Regions from separate parts of the Polaromonas sp. DSP2-3-2b2 genome, predicted to be linked through region 2. Evidence: predicted binding sites of a transcription regulator. Region 2 holds the regulator's gene; the other holds the start of a gene.
The links. The regulator FNR, encoded in region 2, switches genes on or off when oxygen is low (the NO sensors DNR and NnrR bind a similar motif). The targets are predictions, from matches to a motif close to TTGATNNNNATCAA.
Positions count from the first base shown of each region.

Region 1: the regulator FNR is predicted to act here: its motif matches at 7,479-7,492, upstream of ACP7AD_RS07670 (universal stress protein).

Region 1 is NZ_JAFCTH010000006.1:128,313-138,022, forward strand. It holds gene ACP7AD_RS07630 (ureidoglycolate lyase) at 1-127, opposite strand, end outside; gene ACP7AD_RS07635 (MurR/RpiR family transcriptional regulator) at 130-1,059, opposite strand; gene hydA (dihydropyrimidinase) at 1,082-2,494, opposite strand; gene ACP7AD_RS07645 (cysteine desulfurase-like protein) at 2,491-3,741, opposite strand; gene ACP7AD_RS07650 (amino acid ABC transporter ATP-binding protein) at 3,760-4,545, opposite strand; gene ACP7AD_RS07655 (amino acid ABC transporter permease) at 4,542-5,213, opposite strand; gene ACP7AD_RS07660 (transporter substrate-binding domain-containing protein) at 5,306-6,088, opposite strand; gene ACP7AD_RS07665 (DUF4389 domain-containing protein) at 6,482-6,775, opposite strand; gene ACP7AD_RS07670 (universal stress protein) at 6,786-7,226, opposite strand; gene ACP7AD_RS07675 (hypothetical protein) at 7,726-9,710, shown strand, end outside.
Region 2 is NZ_JAFCTH010000020.1:13,963-23,672, reverse strand. It holds gene ACP7AD_RS14845 (Lrp/AsnC family transcriptional regulator) at 1-21, opposite strand, end outside; gene ACP7AD_RS14840 (ornithine cyclodeaminase) at 144-1,259, shown strand; gene rocF (arginase) at 1,256-2,167, shown strand; gene ACP7AD_RS14830 (sulfite exporter TauE/SafE family protein) at 2,296-2,973, opposite strand; gene hemN (oxygen-independent coproporphyrinogen III oxidase) at 2,983-4,365, opposite strand; gene fnr (fumarate/nitrate reduction transcriptional regulator Fnr) at 4,602-5,324, shown strand; gene ACP7AD_RS14815 (hypothetical protein) at 5,363-5,656, opposite strand; gene ACP7AD_RS14810 (nitrogen fixation protein FixH) at 5,724-5,981, opposite strand; gene ccoG (cytochrome c oxidase accessory protein CcoG) at 6,002-7,468, opposite strand; gene ccoP (cytochrome-c oxidase, cbb3-type subunit III) at 7,518-8,438, opposite strand; gene ACP7AD_RS14795 (cbb3-type cytochrome oxidase subunit 3) at 8,435-8,614, opposite strand; gene ccoO (cytochrome-c oxidase, cbb3-type subunit II) at 8,635-9,261, opposite strand; gene ccoN (cytochrome-c oxidase, cbb3-type subunit I) at 9,275-9,710, opposite strand, start outside.

The sequences.
Region 1 (9,710 bases), on a different contig from region 2:
GGTAGCGCTCGGCATGGCCCTGGTTGACCTGGAAACGCTGGGCGCTGCCGCTGGCCTCGATGACATCGCCAAACGGCGCGAACGCGGCGGCGGTCAAGGGTTCAGGCTTGAGGATGCAGGGGTTCATGGCTAGCAGTCGATGTCTTCAAGACCGGTTTCAAAGGTTTCGCCGGCGCCCAGGCGCTGCTTGCCGCGCTTGCTGAAGGCCACGCCCATGGCCAGTGTCTGCGCCAGGCTCATGGCAGCGCACAGCGAGCGAAAACCCAGCAGCTCGGCATCGTTGACTTCCAGCACCAAGTCGGCGCCCTGCGCAATCGGGCTGAAGATCGAATTTGTCAGCGCCAGGCGCTTCACGCCGCGCCGGCTCAGCTGCTGGCACACCTGCAGGGTATCGCCGGCGTAAGGCGGAAAGCTGACGGCAATCAGGAGGTGGCCGGCGCCGGCAATCGAGGCCTGCTCGTTGATGCTGCCGCCCAGGCCGTTGATCTGCACCGTCGGGCAGCCGACCCGGTTCAGCGCGTAGGCTAGGTAGGCGGCCACGGCATACGACCTGCGCAGTCCCACCACATGCACCAGCGTGGCCTGCTCGATCAGGTCGATGGCGGCCTGTAGCGGCAGGCTGGCGGCGTCGGCGCGCAGATGCTCCAGCGACACCATGTTGGCCTGGCTGAAGGCCTGCAGCACCTGCGCCGGATCGTCTGGATTGTCCAGCGTCTGCTCGCCGCCGAAGTGCCGGATGCGTTCCGGAAAACTGGGCTTTCCGGCATGCTGGAGCGGTTCGCGAAACAGCCGCTGCAGGTCGCTGTAGCCTTCGCAACCCAGGGACTGGGCCAGGCGGATGAAGGTCGCGGCGGCCACCTTGGACGTGCGTGCCAGCGTGGCCACGGGGTTGAGCGCCACTTCGTTGGGATGGTCCAGCGCATAGCGCGCGGCGGCGCGCAGGCGGGGCGTGAGCCGTTCGCTCTCGCGTCCGATCAGTTCGCGCAACTCGGCCAGGTTGGCGGGCCGGGCTGGTCTGGCGGGGCTGGCCGGTGGTGCGGACTGGACGGTGGATGTCACGAGGATAGGGTCCAGTGGAGGTTCAAAAAGCCTGCACGGTACCACGCGGCACGAAGCGGCCCATGCCCTCGCGGCCCAGCCATAGCTCGCCGTCGACGATCAGCTCGCCGCGCAGGAACACCTTTTTCACCTGGCCGCGCAGCGTTCGGCCTTCAAGCAGCGTGTAGTCGCACTGGCTGTGCAGGTGTTCGGCATGGATCACCTGCGTGGCGGCCGGGTCGAACAGCACCACGTCGGCATCGCTGCCGACGGCAATCGTCCCTTTTTTCGGGAACAGGCCGAACAATTTGGCCGGCGTGGTCGAGGTCAGCTGCACGAAGCGGTTCAGCGAGAGCTTGCCCTGCATCACGCCGATGTCGAACAGGCTGACCAGCCGTGTCTCGATGCCGGGCGCGCCGTTGGGGATTTTCGAGAAGTCATGCTGGCCGCTCATCTTCTGGCGCTGGTAGCCCAGGTGGCCTTCCTTCATGCAGAACGGGCAGTGGTCGGTGGCGATGACCTGTAGGTCGTCGTAGCGCAGCGCGCGCCACAGGTGTTTCTGGTCATCCGATGTGCGCAGCGGCGGCGTCATGACGTACTTGGCAATCTCGAATTCGTCGCTGTTGTAGACCGAATCGTCAAAAAGCAGGTAGTGCGGGCAGGTTTCGGCAAACACCGGAATGCCTTCGGCGCGCGCGGTGACGATGTGCTTGAGCGCCTGGTTCGACGAGACATGGACAAAGTAGATCTGCGCCTCGGCCAGCTCGGCCAGCCGGATGCCCCGGTGCGTGGCTTCGCCCTCCAGGATGGCCGGCCGGGTCAGCGCGTGGTAGCGCGGCGAGGTGTGGCCGGCCTCCAGCGCTTCCCTGATGAGCAGGTCGATCACCGTGCCGTTTTCGGCATGCAGCGCCACCATGCCGCCGTCGGCGCCCACCTGGCGCAGCATCTGGAAAATCGCCGCATCGTCGGCCATCATCACGCCGGGATAGGCCATGAACATCTTGAAGCTGGTCACGCCTTCATGCCGCATGGCGTGGCGCACGTCGGCCAGCACCTGCGCATCGACCCGCGTCACGATGACGTGCAGGCTGTAATCGATGTTGACCTGCGGGTCGGCCAGGCGCTGCGCCCGCGCAATCGCTTCGAGCGGCGAGTCCTCGGCGGTCTGCAGGGCGAAGTCAACCACCGTGGTGGTGCCGCCGAAAGCCGCCGCCCGCGTGCCGCTGGCGAAGGTGTCGCAGGTAACGGTCGGGCCGATGATGTTTTGCAGGTGGACATGGGTGTCCACGCCGCCCGGCAGCACATACAGGCCGCTGGCGTCGATGATCCGGACGCCTTCGCCCACGGCCAGGTTTTTTCCGATGGCATGGATCACGCCGTCCTGCATCAGGACATCGGCGACGTAATCGTCGGTGGCCGTGATGACGCGGCCGTTGCGGATCAGGGTGGTGTTCACGCTGCCGAGCCTATGGCTTCGTCAAGGTGGCGGATCAGCCGGTCGATCTCTTCCAGGGTGTTGTAGTGCGCCATTGAAACCCGAACCACGCCGCCCTGGGCCTGCAGATCGAGCGCCTCGATCAGGCGTTTGGCGTAAAAGTCGCCAAAGCGGATGCCGATGTTGAACCGGTCCAGATGGCGCACGATGGATTCGGAGGGGCGGCCCTTGACCATGAAGCTGATGGTCGGAACGCGCTCGCCGGGCGTCTGCACTGGCAGGCCGATGATGCGAACGCCTGCCTTGCCGCGCAGATAGGACAGCAGCCGCTCGGCCAGCCGGTCTTCATGCTGTTCAAACAGGTCGAACGCCGCCTGCATCAATTGGCGCTGGCTGCCGGTGGCGCCGTGCGCCGCGCCCATGGCGCACAGGTAATCTGAAATGCCGATGCAGCCATACGACAGCTCATAGTTGACGTTGCCGGGCTGCAGCTTGTAGGGCAGCACCTCGGGGCCGATGAAGTAATGGTTCAGACTGGGCAGTTGCAAGAGCATGTCGCGTTTGCCCCAGAGCACGGCAAAGTGCGGACCGAACACCTTGTAGAAGCTGAAGACATAGGCGTCCGCGCCGCTGGCCTGCACATCGACCAGGCGGTGCGGCGCATAGGCCACCGCATCGACCAGCAGCCGCGCGCCGGCCGCATGCACCAGCTCAGCCACCTTCGCCACCGGGTTGACGGTGCCCAGGATGTTGGACGCATGCGTCATTGCCACCCAACGGGTTCGCGGACTCAGCAGCTTTTGCAGATCTGCCAGGTCCAGCGCCAGCGAGTCGAGGTTGACATTCCAGAACCTGATGACCGCGCCGGCTTTTTCCAGCCGCGTCCAGCCGCCGATGTTGGCCTCGTGGTCGGTGTTGGTGACGATGATCTCGTCGCCCGGCTTGATGCCCGGCAGCAGCGCCTGGGTGAACAAAAACATCAGGCTGGTCGAGGCGCTGCCCATCACGACCTCATCCTCATGCGCGGCATTGATCAGTCGGGCCACTGAACGCCGCGCCGCGATGACGCGCTCGCCGGCCGCGACCGATTCGGAATAGCTCGCGCCCAGCTGCACCGCGCTGGTCAGCAGGTAGTCGCGCACCCGGTCGGCGACGCGGGCAAGCACCTGCGAGCCGCCGGCATTGTCCAGGAAGGTGTAGCCGCTGGCGAGCGCCGGAAATTCGGCGCGCACCAGGTCGAGGTTCAGTGTGGTTTGCAATGTGCTCATGTTTCGGGAGTTCCGGATTCAATGGTTGACGATGGCCTGCAGGAAGGCTTGGGTGCGTGCTTCCCGGGGGTTGGTAAAGAATTCCGCAGGCCGGCCCTGTTCGATGACGCGGCCGGCTTCCATGAAGATCACCCGGTCGGCGACGCGGCGGGCAAAGCCCATTTCATGGGTGACGATGACCATGGTCACGCCGGACTTCGCCAGGTTCTGCATCACGTCGAGCACCTCGCCGACCATTTCCGGGTCGAGCGCGGAGGTCGGCTCGTCGAACAGCAAGACCTTGGGCTCCAGCGCCAGCGCGCGTGCAATGGCGACGCGCTGCTGCTGGCCGCCGGAAAGCTGCGTCGGCAGTTTGTGCGCATGCTCGGCCAGGCCGACCTTGGCCAGCAGTTCGGCGGCCCGCTGGTCGGCGTCTGGCCGGCTCAGTCCGCGCACGCGCAGCGGACCCAGCGCCACATTGCGCAAGGCCGTCAAGTGCGGAAAGAGGTTGAAGCTCTGGAACACCATGCCGACCTCGGCCCGCACCAGCGCCAGCGTCTTGCCGCGCACCACCGGCTGGCCATCGACGCAAATCTCGCCTTGCTGGTAGTCCTCCAGCAAATTGATGCAGCGGATCAGCGTGGACTTGCCCGAGCCAGACGGGCCGACGACAACGACCACCTCGCCCTCGGCAACGTCGAGGTTGATGTCGTGCAGCGCAATGAAGTCGCCGTAGCGCTTTTGCAGCTGGCTGATACGGATCAGTGGCGGGGAGTTTTCGGAAAGCGTCATGGCGACGTGGGGCGATGCGGTGGTGGAGGTCATCGGGTGGCGGCGCGGTGGCGCGCTTCAAAGTAGCCGACCAGCCGCACCAGCGGCAGCAGCAGGAGCAGGTAGAGCAGGGCGGCGCCGATCAGCGGCGTCGGGTTGGCGGCCAGGGCCTGCGCCTGCGTGGCCTGCTTGAGCAGGTCGGGCATGGCCACGACCGATGCCAGCGCGGTGTCCTTGAGCACATTGATGCAGTTGCTGGTCAGCGGCGGCACCACGATGCGAAAGGCCTGCGGCAGCACCACATCGCGCATGGTGTCCAGGAAGTTCAGCCCCATGGCTTCGGATGCCTCGAACTGGCCCTTGGGCAGTGCCTCGATGCCCGAGCGGAAAATTTCGGCGGCATAGGCGCTTGATACCAGCGACAGCGTCAGCACCGTCGAAGCGAATGACGACAGGCGAACGCCCACAAAAGGCAGGGCGTAATACACCAGCACCAGCAACACCAGGATCGGAATCGAGCGGAACACGTCGATGTAGATGCGGGCCGTGGCGCGCACCGGGGACGGGCCGTACAGCCTCACCAGCGCCAGCAGCAGCCCGCCGGCTAGGCCCAGCACGATGCTCAGTGCGCCCAACATGACGGTGATGCCCAGACCCTGCATCAGCATCGGCAGCGCGCCGCGCAGCACGCTCCAGTTGAAAAAGGTGTCGATCAAATCCATGCGTATGGGCCTGTTGGGTGGGTGGGGTCGTTGCCGGATTCAGGAAAGAAGCCGCGCACCGGCAGCCTTGGGCCGCCGGTGGCGATGGCCGCTTACAGCTTCGGAACGTCCATGACCTTGACGGTGGACGAGTCGGCAGGCGGCACGGTGCCGAACCATTTCTGGTGGGTTTTCGACAGGAAGCCGTCTTTTTTCATTTCCGTCAGGATGTCGTTGAGCCGTGCGCCTTCAGGCCAGTTCTTCGCCGTCATGAACGAGTAACGCTCGCCGGTGGGAATGCGCGCGGCGATGCGGTACTGCGGCTTGTCCTTGATGTAGTACTCGACCGCCGGAATGTCGCTGATATAGCCGTCGATGCGCCGCGCCGCCAGGTCGAGCATGGCCGGGGCCAGGCCTTCATAGCGGGTGATCGTGGCAATCTTGTATTTGGCGGTGTTTTGCGTGGCGTACATGTCGCCGGTGGAACCGGTGTCCACGCCGATGGTCTTGCCGGCGGTGTCTTCCAGGCTGTTGATCTTGGTGGCCTTGAGCACCGACAGCGACTGGTCGCTGTCGTAGTAAGGCTGGGCAAAGGCCACCGATTCCAGGCGCTTGGGTGTGATGGTGATGGACGACACCGCAATCTGGATGCGGCCCGACTGCACCGCCGAGAACAGGCCGTTGAACGGAATGTTTTCAATCTGCACGGTCTTGCCGGCGCGTTTGGCGGCTTCGTTGACCAGGTCGATTTCAAAGCCGATGATCTTGCCGCTGGCGTCCTGGAATTCCCAGGGCACGTTGCCGACGTTGGCGCCGACCGTCCAGTCGGCGGCAAAAGCCGGGACGGCAGCCGAGGCGGCCAGGGTGAGCATTGCGGCGCAGAGTTTGAATTTCATGCTGTCTGACTCCAGTGAATGGAAACGGTGAAAGGGCGGGAGGCCGGCTTGGCGAGAAGAAAAAAGCTGTCCGGTAGCCGTCACTCTATCAGAGTAAATTATTTGATTCAATAAATTTTTAAAATGAATTATTTGCGCCAATATGGTGCGATGCGGTATTTTTTGCACGCTTCCAGTGCATCGATTTGAGGGCAAGACGAACAGTGGCCCGGACAGCATGCAGGCCGCTAGAGCGCATTGCTTATTCGTTTTTAGCCAGAAAGCAGAAATTTCAGCATGAAATATGCCTCTGGCGCATTCGTGGTGTGCATGGGCAGCTATGAATACAGTAGCGAAAGACGGTCAGGCGCCTTGTGCGCCGTGAGGGACAGCCAGGGAGATTTCGCGCTATAGCTACAGATTGATCTGACCGTTGCCCGCCGGCCAGGGGCTGAACGGGAAGGGCAGTTCTTCGCTGCCGAAGCTTTCAAACTCGGCAATCTGCAACAGGTAGCGGCCCAGGCTGCGGCCCAGCTGCTGCAGCCTCGGGTTGGGCGCGCTGGCGGCGGCCAGCACCAGTTGCAGCACGCAAAGAAACAGCAGCACCGAGGCCGCCAGCTGGAACGCCGCCGCCAGCAGGATCATCAGCAGCGCCCGCACCCACAGCTTGCGGGGCGGCGGCGGGAGTGCGCGCATGTCGTCGGTCATGGGCGGCATCCTAGCGCGTGATCAGCACAGGAATCAATGCGGCCGCCAGCACCTTGGCGGTCACGCTGCCGACCACCAGCCGCGCCAGGCCGGTGCGGCCGTGCGAACCCATGACGATCAGGTCGGCGCCTTCGTCCCTGGCGGTCGTCACAATGCCCTCGGACGCGGTCAGGTCCTCCGAGATGCGGGTGGCCAGCGCCACCGGCGCGCTGCCCTGGCCGCACAGGTCGGCGACCTTGGCATGCGCCTGCGTGGCGTGTTCATGGGCGGCGGACATATAAGACTGGAAACCCAGCGGATTGGATTCGCCAATGCCCAGATAAGGATACGGATCGACCACATAAAGCGACGTCAGCCGGGCGCCGTGGGTGCGGGCCATGTCCACGGCAATCTGTGCGGCGTGCTCGGAAGCTGCTGAGCCGTCGGTGGCCAGGAGGATGTGCTTGAACATGCTTGGGTTTCTTTCCTTGGTTTTTGAAAATGGTCTGGTTCACCATGTCACAGCCGCCCGGTCAGGTCAAGTCCCCCGGTTTTCAAGGGTTAACGCCCCCCGGCTGGCATCGGCGCGGCATCCGGGGGGGCTGTCATGGTGGTTTCACGTTTCGCAAGCCACACTGTTTTGCTGCAGATTGCAACAGGCGTTTCAGGTTGAGCTTGGGTCTCGCGCTTTCGGGTGGGTGATTTTGAGGTCGAGCTGTCTTTGTTGTTTTATATAAAAATTTACAAATCAGGCCTATTACCCTTTCTGCTGAAAGCGCCTGTTTGATCAAGCCAGGTTATCTAGCACGCGCGTCAGTTGTAACTTGGCCGGCTTGCGGCCGGTTGATGCTTGACGGGGACAGGCGTATAAATTTGCGCATCGCGAAGAACAGATTGCCTGAAAAATTCCTTCGTGATGGCAGGGCATTCAATACCTGGAAGCCCTGAACTCAACCAGAGGAGAACCCGATATGTCCGATCCTGTAGGCCCGGTTTTTGCCGGTGGCTTCGAAGAGTTTGTCATTCAGGACGAAGCGGGGGAGGGGCATACGCTGCTTTTCCTGCCGGATCGCAACAACGATGCCTTGCAGCGCGAGCGCAAGCCCCCCGTTTTCTACTACATTCCGGAAAAAGTCCGGCTGGCGCGCAATGCGGCCAACAACGACTTCAAGTTCCGGCACATTCATTTTGTCGGCGTGTTCGATGAAAGCATCGCCGGCATCGACAAGGGGGAAACCTCGGGCGGCGTGCTGTCGCTGACCACGACGTCGCGCTTTCCGCCCAGCGTGCTCAAACAGGCTGAAGCGCAGATTCTGGAACGCTTCAGCGGGCGCAACGACAAATACTGGGGCCTGCGCACGCGCGTCGCCCCGCAGATACGCATTGCGCCCATCACCTCCAACCAGACCGCCATTTCCAGCCTGGCGCCCGATGCCTCGGGTGCCACACCCGGCATGGGCACGGATGTCGGCGGCGGCGGCGGGGTGGCCAACCCCACGCCCGGGGGCGGCGAACCCGGCGCGCCCGAAGGCCCGCGCAGCCGCGACTTCATGCAGCTTGGCTCGCGCTCGGCCTGGGCGCCGGTGCCGCACGGCCGCAATTTCCGTGGCGCGCAGCTCGACGCCTGGGCCTGGCGCATCCAGGGCAGCGGCCCGGGCTCCATCACCGGCGGCGAGAACGCCTATGGCGGCGTGATCGGCCCGATCCCCAGCGAGATCGTCTGGGCCGGCTTTCATGGCACCTACAGTCCGCTGTTCGTGACGCAGAACCTGGTCATGCCGATGTGGTCGCAGCTCATGCGGGTGAAGATCGTTGGCAGCTGGGAGCGCATCTTCAAGGCTTTCGCGACCCACGTGAACGCCCGCTACCTGTGGTTCTCCGCCGACATCAAGGCCGAGTTCAACAAGCTGCGGGTCAACGGCGACATCAAGGTCGAGGTCGATATCGACGGCACCATGCCGGGCGCGCAGGAAATGGAAAAGATGATCAACCAGCGCATCGACCTGATCGTCACGCAGTTCACCGAGCAGGCCAAGAAGGTGATTTTCGACCCGCCCCCTCCGCAGGTCGAACCCGCCCAGGCATCCACCTCGGGCGGCGGCCTGTTCGGCTCGCTGTTTGGCTATAACGCGGGCTTGGCGCTGAAGTTCCGGCGCGATGAAACCCAGCTCGACCTGAAGTATGAGGAAACGCGCTATTTCCGCTACAACCAGCCACACACCATTTCCAGCTCACTCGAAGGCTTCTACAACGAGATCAGGAACGATCCCAAGGCCGAGGGCAAGTACTTCCAGCGCTTGGTGCTGGGCCTGATTAACCGCAAGCTGTTCCGTATCGTCAAGCCGGTGGTTAACTGGCCCGACAAGGCCCGAAACTGGGCTGGCGAGCCGGTGGCCTTCATCTCGGCGCAGGTCGGCTACCCCGATTCGGGCGGCTCGATTGGCTGGAAGCCCGCCACCTTCCAGAAGAGCGACTCGCCCGACCTGACCTTCCGGCCGGTCTGGATCCAGTGGCGCAAGGGCGAGGTCTCGAATCCGCCCGCCTTGTGGGAGCCTGACGCCACCTACATGAAGCGCAAGATCCATTTGCTGGAGCCTCCGACCGAAAGCGAGTTTCCGTTCTTCCATATCGATGTCGAGCAAAACGTGATTGACCTGGACCCCGGCGCCAACGGCACGCTGTCCAACGACAACATCATGGAAGTGCGCGCCGACTCGGCGGGCACCCTGGATGTCGGGCCGATTGCGCTCAGCGTCGAGCTCCAGTCCACCGCCGAGATCGTCGAGGTGGAAATGCGCGCCAAGGGCCAGCGCGCCGACGGCAAGAACCGGGCCGACAAGGTCACGCGTTTTCGCTTCCTGTCGTCCGACCAGCTGGAGCCGCGCTTCTGGCGCATCTACACCGGCCAGGCCGACTTCAAGACCGACTACCAGTACCGCGTCAATGTCACGGTGCG
Region 2 (9,710 bases):
CTGGTGGTCGGTTTCATCCATTTTGATATTTTAGGCTGCCATAACGGCAACAAACTGGCAATTTGCAAGCATTTGTGGCACTTGTGATTGCCTTGGCTCGGAAAGACACTGGTGCATCTTTTCCAAACCCGCGCGAGGCCCGCATGCAACATCCCACTCCAACCTGCCAGGAAACGCTTTTCCTGAGCCCCGCCGATGTGGCCGCCATGGTCCGCAAGCAAGGCATGGTCCCTACGCTGCGCGGCATGACGGCGTGCATCGAGCAGGATTTTTTGCGCTGGAGCCACTTTGACAAGTCGGCCCGCCTGGCCAGCCATTCGCCGGGTGGCGTGATCGAACTCATGCCGATTGCCGATGCCGGCCACTACAGCTTCAAATACGTCAACGGCCATCCGAAAAACACGGCGCAGGGCTTGCCCACCGTCATGGCGTTCGGGGTTCTGGCCGATGTCGCCACGGGCATGCCGATACTGCTCAGTGAACTGACGCTGGCCACCGCCTTGCGCACCGCCGCCACCTCGGCGCTGGCGGCGCGCGCTCTGGCCCGGCCTGAAAGCCGCGTGATGGCGCTGATCGGCAACGGCGCGCAAAGCGAGTTCCAGGCGCTGGCGTTTCACCATTTGCGTGGCATCGAGGAAATCCGCCTCTACGACACCGATGCCGCCGCCACCGCCAAACTGATGCGCAACCTGCAGGCGAATCCGGATGCCGCAGGCCTGCACCTGCGGGCCTGCGCCAGCAGCCTGGAGGCCGTGCGTGGCGCGGACATCGTGACCACCGTCACCGCCGACAAGACCCAGGCAGCCATCATCACCGCCGGCATGCTCAGTCCCGGCACCCACCTGAACGCGGTCGGCGGCGACTGCCCCGGCAAGACCGAAATCCACCCCGAGGTACTGGCCGCCGCCAAAGTCTTCGTCGAGTACGAGCCGCAAACCCGCGCGGAAGGCGATTTGCAACAGATGCCGTCCGGCTTTGCCGTCACCGAACTGTGGCAGGTGCTGGCAGGCCATGCGGCGGGCCGGGGCAGCGCCGCGCAGGTCACGGTGTTTGACTCGGTCGGCTTTGCGCTTGAGGATTTCTCGGCGCTGCGCTATCTTTACGCCCAGGCCCGGTTGCTCGGACTGGGCCAGAGCCTTCCCCTGATTCCCCGGCTTGACGATCCCAAGGACCTTTACCAGCTTCTCAAGCCGGCCATTCTGAACAGCAAGGCGCCCATGAAACAAATTACCCACAACACCGAATCGATGACCACATGACCCAGCACATCCGACTGATAGGCGCACCTACCGACGTTGGCGCGGGCACGCGCGGCGCCTCGATGGGTCCGGAAGCGTTCCGCGTGGCCGGCCTGCAGCCGACGCTGGAAAGCCACGGCCTCCGCGTCACCGACCAGGGCAACCTGAGCGGACCGGCCAACCCTTGGCAATCGCCCGTCAGCGGCTACCGCCACCTGGTCGAGGTCGCGGCCTGGAACCATGCGGTTCACGAAGCGGTGCACGCGGCGCTGGAAGGCGGCGACATGCCGGTGCTGCTGGGCGGCGACCACTGCCTGGCGATTGGCTCGATCAGCGCGGTGGCCCGCTACTGCCGCCAGCGCGGCAAGAAGCTGCGCGTGCTGTGGCTCGACGCGCACACCGACTTCAACACCGACGCGCTGACGCCGACCGGCAACACGCATGGCATGCCGGTGGCGGTGCTGTGCGGCCATGGGCCGGCCGAACTGACCGGCATTGGCGGGCTGTCGCCGGCGATTGAGCCTTCGGCCATCCGCCAGATCGGCATCCGCAGCGTGGACGCCGGTGAAAAACGCTTTGTCAGTGAATCAGGGCTGGAAGTGTTCGACATGCGCTACATCGACGAAATGGGCATGAAGCGCACCATGGAGGCGGCGCTGGCCGGCATGGACGACGACACGCACCTGCATGTGAGCTTTGACGTGGACTTTCTGGACGCCAGTTTCGCGCCCGGTGTCGGAACGGCGGTCAAGGGCGGCCCCACCTACCGCGAAGCCCAGCTGTGCATGGAAATGATTGCCGACACCGGCCGCATGGCATCGCTTGACGTGATGGAACTCAACCCTGCGCTTGACGTGCGCAATGCCACGGCCGAAGTGGCGCTGGATTTGATCGAAAGCCTGTTCGGCAAAAGCACGCTGATGCGCTAGGGTTAGCGCGAAACCTCCCGGCTCTTTCATCACGGCGAGCGGGTCGTTCAATGGCTATACGCTACTGAATTCATAGCTGCTTGCGCATACTAAACCTGCGCCAGAGGTCTATTTGATACTGAAAATCCTCACGGCGTGACGCACCAGGGCGCGGTATCGTGCGCCAGCCCCATCCACAAGGCCCAGCCAGAAGTCGCAGCCAATGCCAGCCCGGCCAGGCGAATTCCCCATTCACCGCTGCCGCCGCCGCGCAAGCGCAACAGCAGCCAGGGGCCGATCAGCAGGGACACGCTGCTGCCCAGGGCAAACAGCGCCATGGTCAGCGCGCCATCGAGCGGACCGCCGCTGAGGGCCGCCACCAGCACCGCCGAGTACAGCAAGCCGCAGGGCATGAAGGCCCAAAGTGCGCCAATGGCCAGCGGCGCGCCCCGGCCCCAGGACGCATTGAAAGCCCTGACCCGACTCCAGACGCTGCGCGCGGTGCTGTCGAGCCAGACAGGCTGGCGGGCCAGCACGACCAGCATCAGTCCCATCATCATCACGGCCACATGAAACAGCGTCCAGACCGGGCGCATGACCGCCGTCTGAGTGGTCAGCCATCCGAGGCCCTGCATCGACGCTGCCGCTACCGCGCCGAGCGCCGAATAACTGGCCAGCCGGCCGGCCTGGAAGCTCCAGAGAGCTGAAGTCTTGCGCGCGCCGGCCGCGTTGCCGATACCCGCACAGGCTGCGCCGCACATGGCGACGCAGTGCGGCCCACCGGCCAGTCCCATCAGTAAGGCCGTCATGGCCAGCGAAGTTTGCATCAGAGCGTTCTAAATGATCCGGGAAAACCTTGCACGCGTACGGTCAGCCTGAAGGTAACGGTCAAAGACCATGGCTACACCCCGCACCACATACCAGCCCATCGCCGTCACCTGAAGGCCGGTGTCGCTAACCTCCACCACGCCCTGCGCCTGCATGGCGCAAAGCTGCTCCAGTTCGGCGGCAAAATAACTTTTGAAATCAATCAAAAACCCCAGTTCAATCGACTCGAACTCCAACTGGCCCTGGCACAGCAGCGCCATGATGACACTGCGCCGCACCAGGTCGTCGCGGGACAGCGCCAGCCCCCGCACGACGGGCAATTGCCCTTGGTCCAGGTGGTCGTAATACTCTTCCAGGGTCCTGGAATTCTGGCTGTAAGCTGCGCCTACCTTGCCAATGGCCGAGACCCCCAGGCCGATCAGGTCGCAGTCGGGCTGGATGCTATAACCCTGGAAATTGCGGTGCAGGCGGCCTTGGCGTTTGGCAACCGCCAGCGCATCGTCAGGCAGGGCAAAGTAATCCATGCCGACGTGCACATAACCGGCATCCTGAAAAGCCGAAAGAGTGTGCGACAACATGGAGAGCCTAGCGCTGGCGCCAGGCAGTTCAGCCGCATCAATCCGGCGTTGCGGCTTGAAACGCTGGGGCAGATGGGCGTAGGCATACAGGGCGATTCGGTCCGGCCGCAGTTGCAGGACCTGCGCCAGCGTGCGGTCAAACGACTCCGGCGTTTGTCGCGGCAGCCCGTGGATCAGGTCAATACTGACAGATTCAAAACCCCTCAGACGCGCGGCTTCGACCAATGAAAAAACCTGCTCGGCAGGCTGGATGCGATGGACCGCTTTTTGCACCGCCGGATCGAAATCCTGGACCCCGAAGCTCAGCCGGTTAAATCCCAGTTCCGCCAGCGTGGCAAGTCGCGCGGGATCAACGGTTCGTGGATCGACTTCAATGGAATACTCTCCGCCCGGTGCAAACTGGAAACTACGCCGCAGCATGGCCATCAACTGGCGCAGTTCGCCATCATTTAGAAAGGTAGGGCTTCCGCCGCCCAGATCGAGCAGGCTGACCGCTTGACCCGTGCCCAGATGGGCAGTGTACAAATCAAGCTCGCGACCAAGGTAGCGCAGATAAGTTTCACCGCGCTCATGGTGTTTGGTGATGATCTTGTGGCAGGTACAGTAATAGCAAAGCGATTCGCAAAAAGGAATGTGCACGTAAAGCGACAGCGGCAACCGCATGGCAGCCGCCCCGTTTCGGCGCTGCGCGAGTGCCTGCGCTAGCTGTTCGGACGTGAAGGCCTCCACGAAGCGGTCTGTCGTCGGATATGAGGTGTAACGGTGCCCCAGAGCATCGAAACGGCCTATCAGTTCGTGAATGGGGATGGGCATACAATCTGCTGCAGGTACGTTTGCGACGGTTCCTTGAACGCGCACCCGCGGCTACGGAGCAGGCACAGCCAATGTATCGTGAAGTTCGCCTTGTTTGTTTGACATATGTCAGCGGTCAGCATGTCTAAAACCATGTAACGAACCCTCGTGAGGAGAATGTCATGTTTGAGGTTACACCAGAGTCCATGGGGACGGGCAAGCGCGGAGAAGCCTCAAGCGACGCCAGACTCCAGCCCATCAATCCTGCCGCCATAAAAGTTGCATGCTCCAATTGCAACCTTCGTGAACTCTGCATGCCCATGGGCCTGAAGGCCGATGAGATGGACAGGATCGAGGAAGTGGTGGCTGTACGTCGTAAGGTCAAACGCGGCGGCCGCCTGTACAGCAACGGTGAAAAATTCACGTCCCTGTTTGCCATCCGCACCGGCTTTTTCAAAACATGCATTACCACCGAAGACGGTCGTAATCAGGTTACCGGTTTTCAGATGGCTGGAGAGATCATCGGTCTGGACGGCATCGTCAGGGAACACCACACCTGCGACGCTGTAGCGCTGGAAGACGCTGAAGTGTGCGTGATGCCGTTTGACCGCATCGAAGAGTTGTCCAGGGAAGTTGTATCGCTTCAACGCCATGTGCACAAGATCATGAGCCGCGAGATCGTTCGTGAACATGGCGTGATGCTGCTGCTGGGCAGCATGCGCGCAGAGGAGCGCCTGGCCGCCTTTTTACTCAATCTGGTCCAGCGACTCCATGCTCGCGGCTTCTCGCAATCCGAACTTCTGTTGCGCATGACGCGAGAGGAAATCGGCAGCTACCTAGGCTTGAAGCTCGAAACGGTCAGCCGAACTTTTTCAAAATTCGTCGAAGACAAAATTGTGGAAGTCAAGCAGCGCCATGTGCGCATCCTTGATACCGAAGCGCTCAAACTGATCGTGAACAACAACCAGAAAACCTGCTGACACTGAAATTTTTCTGTGTGGGCTGACTGACAAACGTTTTAATTTGCCTTCACTTCTTTGGCACCGCTTTCGAGCCGACCATCTGCGGCCAATTCGCGACGATTTACTTCGAATGGCGACATGGCAAGCAGGGTCGTCAAGGCACTCGACACCATGGTCAGCAGCCAGAATACAAAAAAAGCCAGCGTATAGACGGCGTCCCGAGACAACGCCAGAGGCTGGCCGAACCAATGCAGGCTTTGCGGATCAACCAGGGCAAACACCAGCATCTCTATCACGCCCGCCACCAGAAAGGCAGGCCATGCAATCCACATCATTCGTTGGGCCAGCATAGAATTTAAATCTTTCTTGCAACTTGAGGACTGAATGGACGGATCCTTACCGAATTTCCTTCACTTTTCAAGGCTCGGCAGGCACCTGGACACCTGTGGCCGCATGATTTCGGGCCTGCATCGCTGGCGCCATGTTGGTGGAGGATGCCTCCCGATCCGCTGCAACCGACCGCGTTGCCTGACCGTAGCTGGTCACGACAGGATCGGGAACCTTGATGGCCAGGTACAAGGTGATGAATGAGGCGACGATCACTACGGCGGGTCCTGCGAAAACCATCCACACATGCCCAAATTTCCACCAGGGTTGTCCGTGTTCTTCGTTCATGATATTTCCATTGTTATATGTTAGCGGGGCACCAGAAATACCGACTTCTCGACCACGCGTCCAGGCGAGTTGACAGCCTCGATTTCAAAGTGGATTTCATGCGAGCCTGGACTTGCAGCCTCGTACGGCAATTGCAGGGTAATAGGAACCCCGCGCGCTTGGGTTGCATCGACAGTGAGTGTGCCTTCGGAGGCTAGCATCAGACCCGGCAAGCCTGTGGCGGTAATGCGGTAATGCTGGGTGGTTTCGGTCGCATTCATCACTTGCAGGCGATAAACATTTTCGATCTTTCCGCCGCTGACGATACGCGCCAGCGAAGCACGGTCACGAATCACGTCGACCTTGAATGGGGAGCGCAACGCCAAACTAATGAACAAGGCGGCAGTAACGCCCAGCAAGATGGCCGTGTAGACCAGCACCCTGGGGCGGAATATGCGACGCAAAAGCTGCGATCTGCCCCAGCCCTGTACCACCGCATTCTGTGTTGAATAGCGAATCAGGCCGCGCGGATAGTTCATTTTGTCCATCACGGTATCGCACACATCGATGCACGCCGCGCAACTGATGCACTCGTATTGCAGACCTTTGCGGATGTCGATCCCCGTCGGGCAGACCTGGACACAAAGTGTGCAGTCAATGCAGGAACCCAAGTTCAGGGCAGTCGGATCGGCCTTCTTGGAACGAGATCCGCGGGGTTCACCGCGCGCCTCGTCATAGGTGACAATCAATGTGTCCTTGTCAAACATCGCGCTCTGAAACCGGGCATACGGACACATGTACTTGCAGACCTGCTCGCGCATGTAGCCTGCATTGCCATACGTGGCGAATCCATAAAAGAAAACCCAGAAGGTTTCCCACGGGCCCATGCCTGCATTGATGAAACTGACGCTTAGTTCCTTGATAGGCGTGAAATAACCGACAAAGGTAAACCCCGTCCACAAGGCCAGAGCAATCCACAAAAACTGCTTGCTGGCCTTGCGTGCCAACTTGTTGACGGACATGGAGCTTGCATCAAGTCGCAGGCGTGCCGAGCGGTCGCCTTCGGTGATTTTTTCAAGCCAGAGAAAGATTTCGGTGTATACCGTCTGCGGACAGGCATAACCGCACCACTGGCGACCGGCCACAGCCGTGAACAAGAACAGCGCCAATGCCGAAATGACCAAGATGCCCGAGAGGTAAATGAAATCCTGCGGGTAAAGAACCAGACCAAGAATATAGAAACGCCGTGCTTCCAGATCAAACAATACGGCTTGGCGCTGACCCCATTCCAGCCACGGAAGGCCGTAGAAGACTAGCTGGGTGATAAAAACCGTGGCCCAGCGCCACTTTGAAAAAAATCCCGTGACGCTACGTGGATAAATTTTCTTCTGAGCTTGATAAATGCTGCCAGTCTCACCATCGCCAGTTGCTGACGCGGCCTGCAACTGCTCTCCGGCCATTACCGTGATGGGAATGACTTTTCGAGGAGTTGGCTTTAAATTATCCACAAGTACTACTCCATGCAAAGCCCCAGTAGAAGCCTTGCCGGGTAAAAGATCAATTCAGCGCTACTGCGCCTGGCTTGTTTGACAAGCTCCAAACATACGATGCCAGAACACGAATCTGGGATTCGGTCAGTTTGTCCTTTTGCGCAGGCATCTGGTTTACCTTGCCATTATTGATCATGGCCACGATTGCGTTTTCACCCCATCCGTGTAGCCAGATATCGTCGGTCAGGTTAGGAGCACCGATGGCTTGGTTGCCTTTTCCATCCACACCATGGCAGGCCGCGCAGGCACCGAACTTACTTTTCCCGAGGGAAGCCTTGACCGAGTCGTGTGGGCTGCCTGACATGCTCAGAACATATTGAGCCACGTTGCGCACATCATCCGGGGTTCCTACGGCGGCAGCCATGGGGGGCATGTTGCCAATGCGTCCTCCGACCAAGGTTTCAACAATCTTGTCGGGTGTGCCGCCATGCAGCCAGTCCTTGTCCGAAAGATTTGGGAATCCCTTGCTGCCACGGGCATCTGATCCGTGGCATTGCGAACAGTTGTTCATGAACAAACGCTCGCCAATCGCCATGGCTTGAGGATCGCTTGCCACATCTTCGGGCTTCATGCTGTTGAACCTGGCGTACAGTGGCTCAACTTCTTTGTTGCCTTTGGCCACTTCGGCTTCGTACTGGCCAACCTGGCTCCAGCCAAACTTGCCGGCGAAGTTGCCAAGGCCGGGATACATGGCAAGGTAAGCCAGCCCAAAAATCACGGTAATGATGAACAGCCACACCCACCAGCGTGGCAATGGGTTGTTCATCTCGCGCAGGTCGCCGTCCCAAACGTGCCCGGTCGTATTGTCGTTGGCGGTCATGGCCTTGGCCTTGCCGCTGAACCATAGCAGCAGCAAGCAGGCAAAGATGCCGATCAGCGAAATGCCAGTCACGTAGACCGACCAGAAATTACTGGTGAAATCGCTCATTTTTTTCTTCCTTGTCCAGTTCTTGGGAGCTGTGGGTCTTCGTCTTGTTCAAAGGGCAGTTGGGCTGCCTCGTCGAAGCCCTTGGCATTGCGGCTAGACCACGCCCACACGACGATTCCGATGAAGACGAGAAAAGTGGCCACCGTTACGATGGACCTGAGTGTGTTGATTTCCATGATCGTCTGCCTTCGTCGGCTTATTTGCGGTGAATTCCGAGCACCTGCAGATAGGCGATGACGGCTTCAATCTCGGTTTTCCCTTTGACATCGGTAGCCGCCGACGCAATCTGCTCGTCAGTGTAGGGCGTGCCCACCGTGCGCAGTCCCTGCATGTGGGTTTTGATCGAAGTGTCGTCAACGATGTTTTTCATCAGCCATGGGTAGGCAGGCATGTTTGATTCGGGAACCAAATCACGCGGATTGTTCAGGTGAATCCGGTGCCATTCATCGCTGTACTTGCCACCTACCCGCGCCAGGTCCGGACCCGTTCGCTTGCTGCCCCACTGAAAGGGATGGTCATAGACGGACTCGCCGGCAACTGAGTAAGGACCGTAACGCAGCGTTTCGGCGCGGAAGGGGCGGATCATTTGCGAGTGGCAGTTGTAGCAGCCTTCGCGCTGATAAATGTCTCGCCCGATGACCTGCAGCGCGGTGTAGGGCTGCAGCCCCTTGATGGGCTCGGTCGTCGACTTCTGGAAAAACAGCGGCACAATCTCCACCAAGCCGCCAACAGAGAGCACAAGCAAAATCAGCACGATCATCAGGAAGTTGTTGGTTTCGACCTTCTCGTGAGAAATGCCACCGCTCGATTTTTGATTAGCCATGTTGTTGTTTTCCTCAAGCGTGGGCCACGGCAGCCGGAATGGTGACAGTGACTGAACGACCGGCCGTGGCGGTCTTGTAGGTATTCCAGAGCATGATCACCATGCCACTGAGGTACAGCAAGCCGCCGACCAGACGCAATACATAGAAGGGGAACGACGCCTTGACCGACTCGACGAAAGTGTAGGTCAGCGTGCCGTCGGTGTTGACCGCGCGCCACATCAGACCCTGCATGACGCCGGCAATCCACATGGCCGCGATGTAGATCACGATGCCGATGGTGGCGGTCCAGAAATGCACCTCCACCGCCTTCATGCTGTACATCTGCTTCTGGTCAAAGAGGCGCGGAATCAGGTAGTACATGCTGCCGATGGTGATCAAGCCGACCCAGCCCAGGGCGCCTGAATGCACGTGTCCAATGGTCCAGTCGGTGTAATGTGAAAGTGCGTTG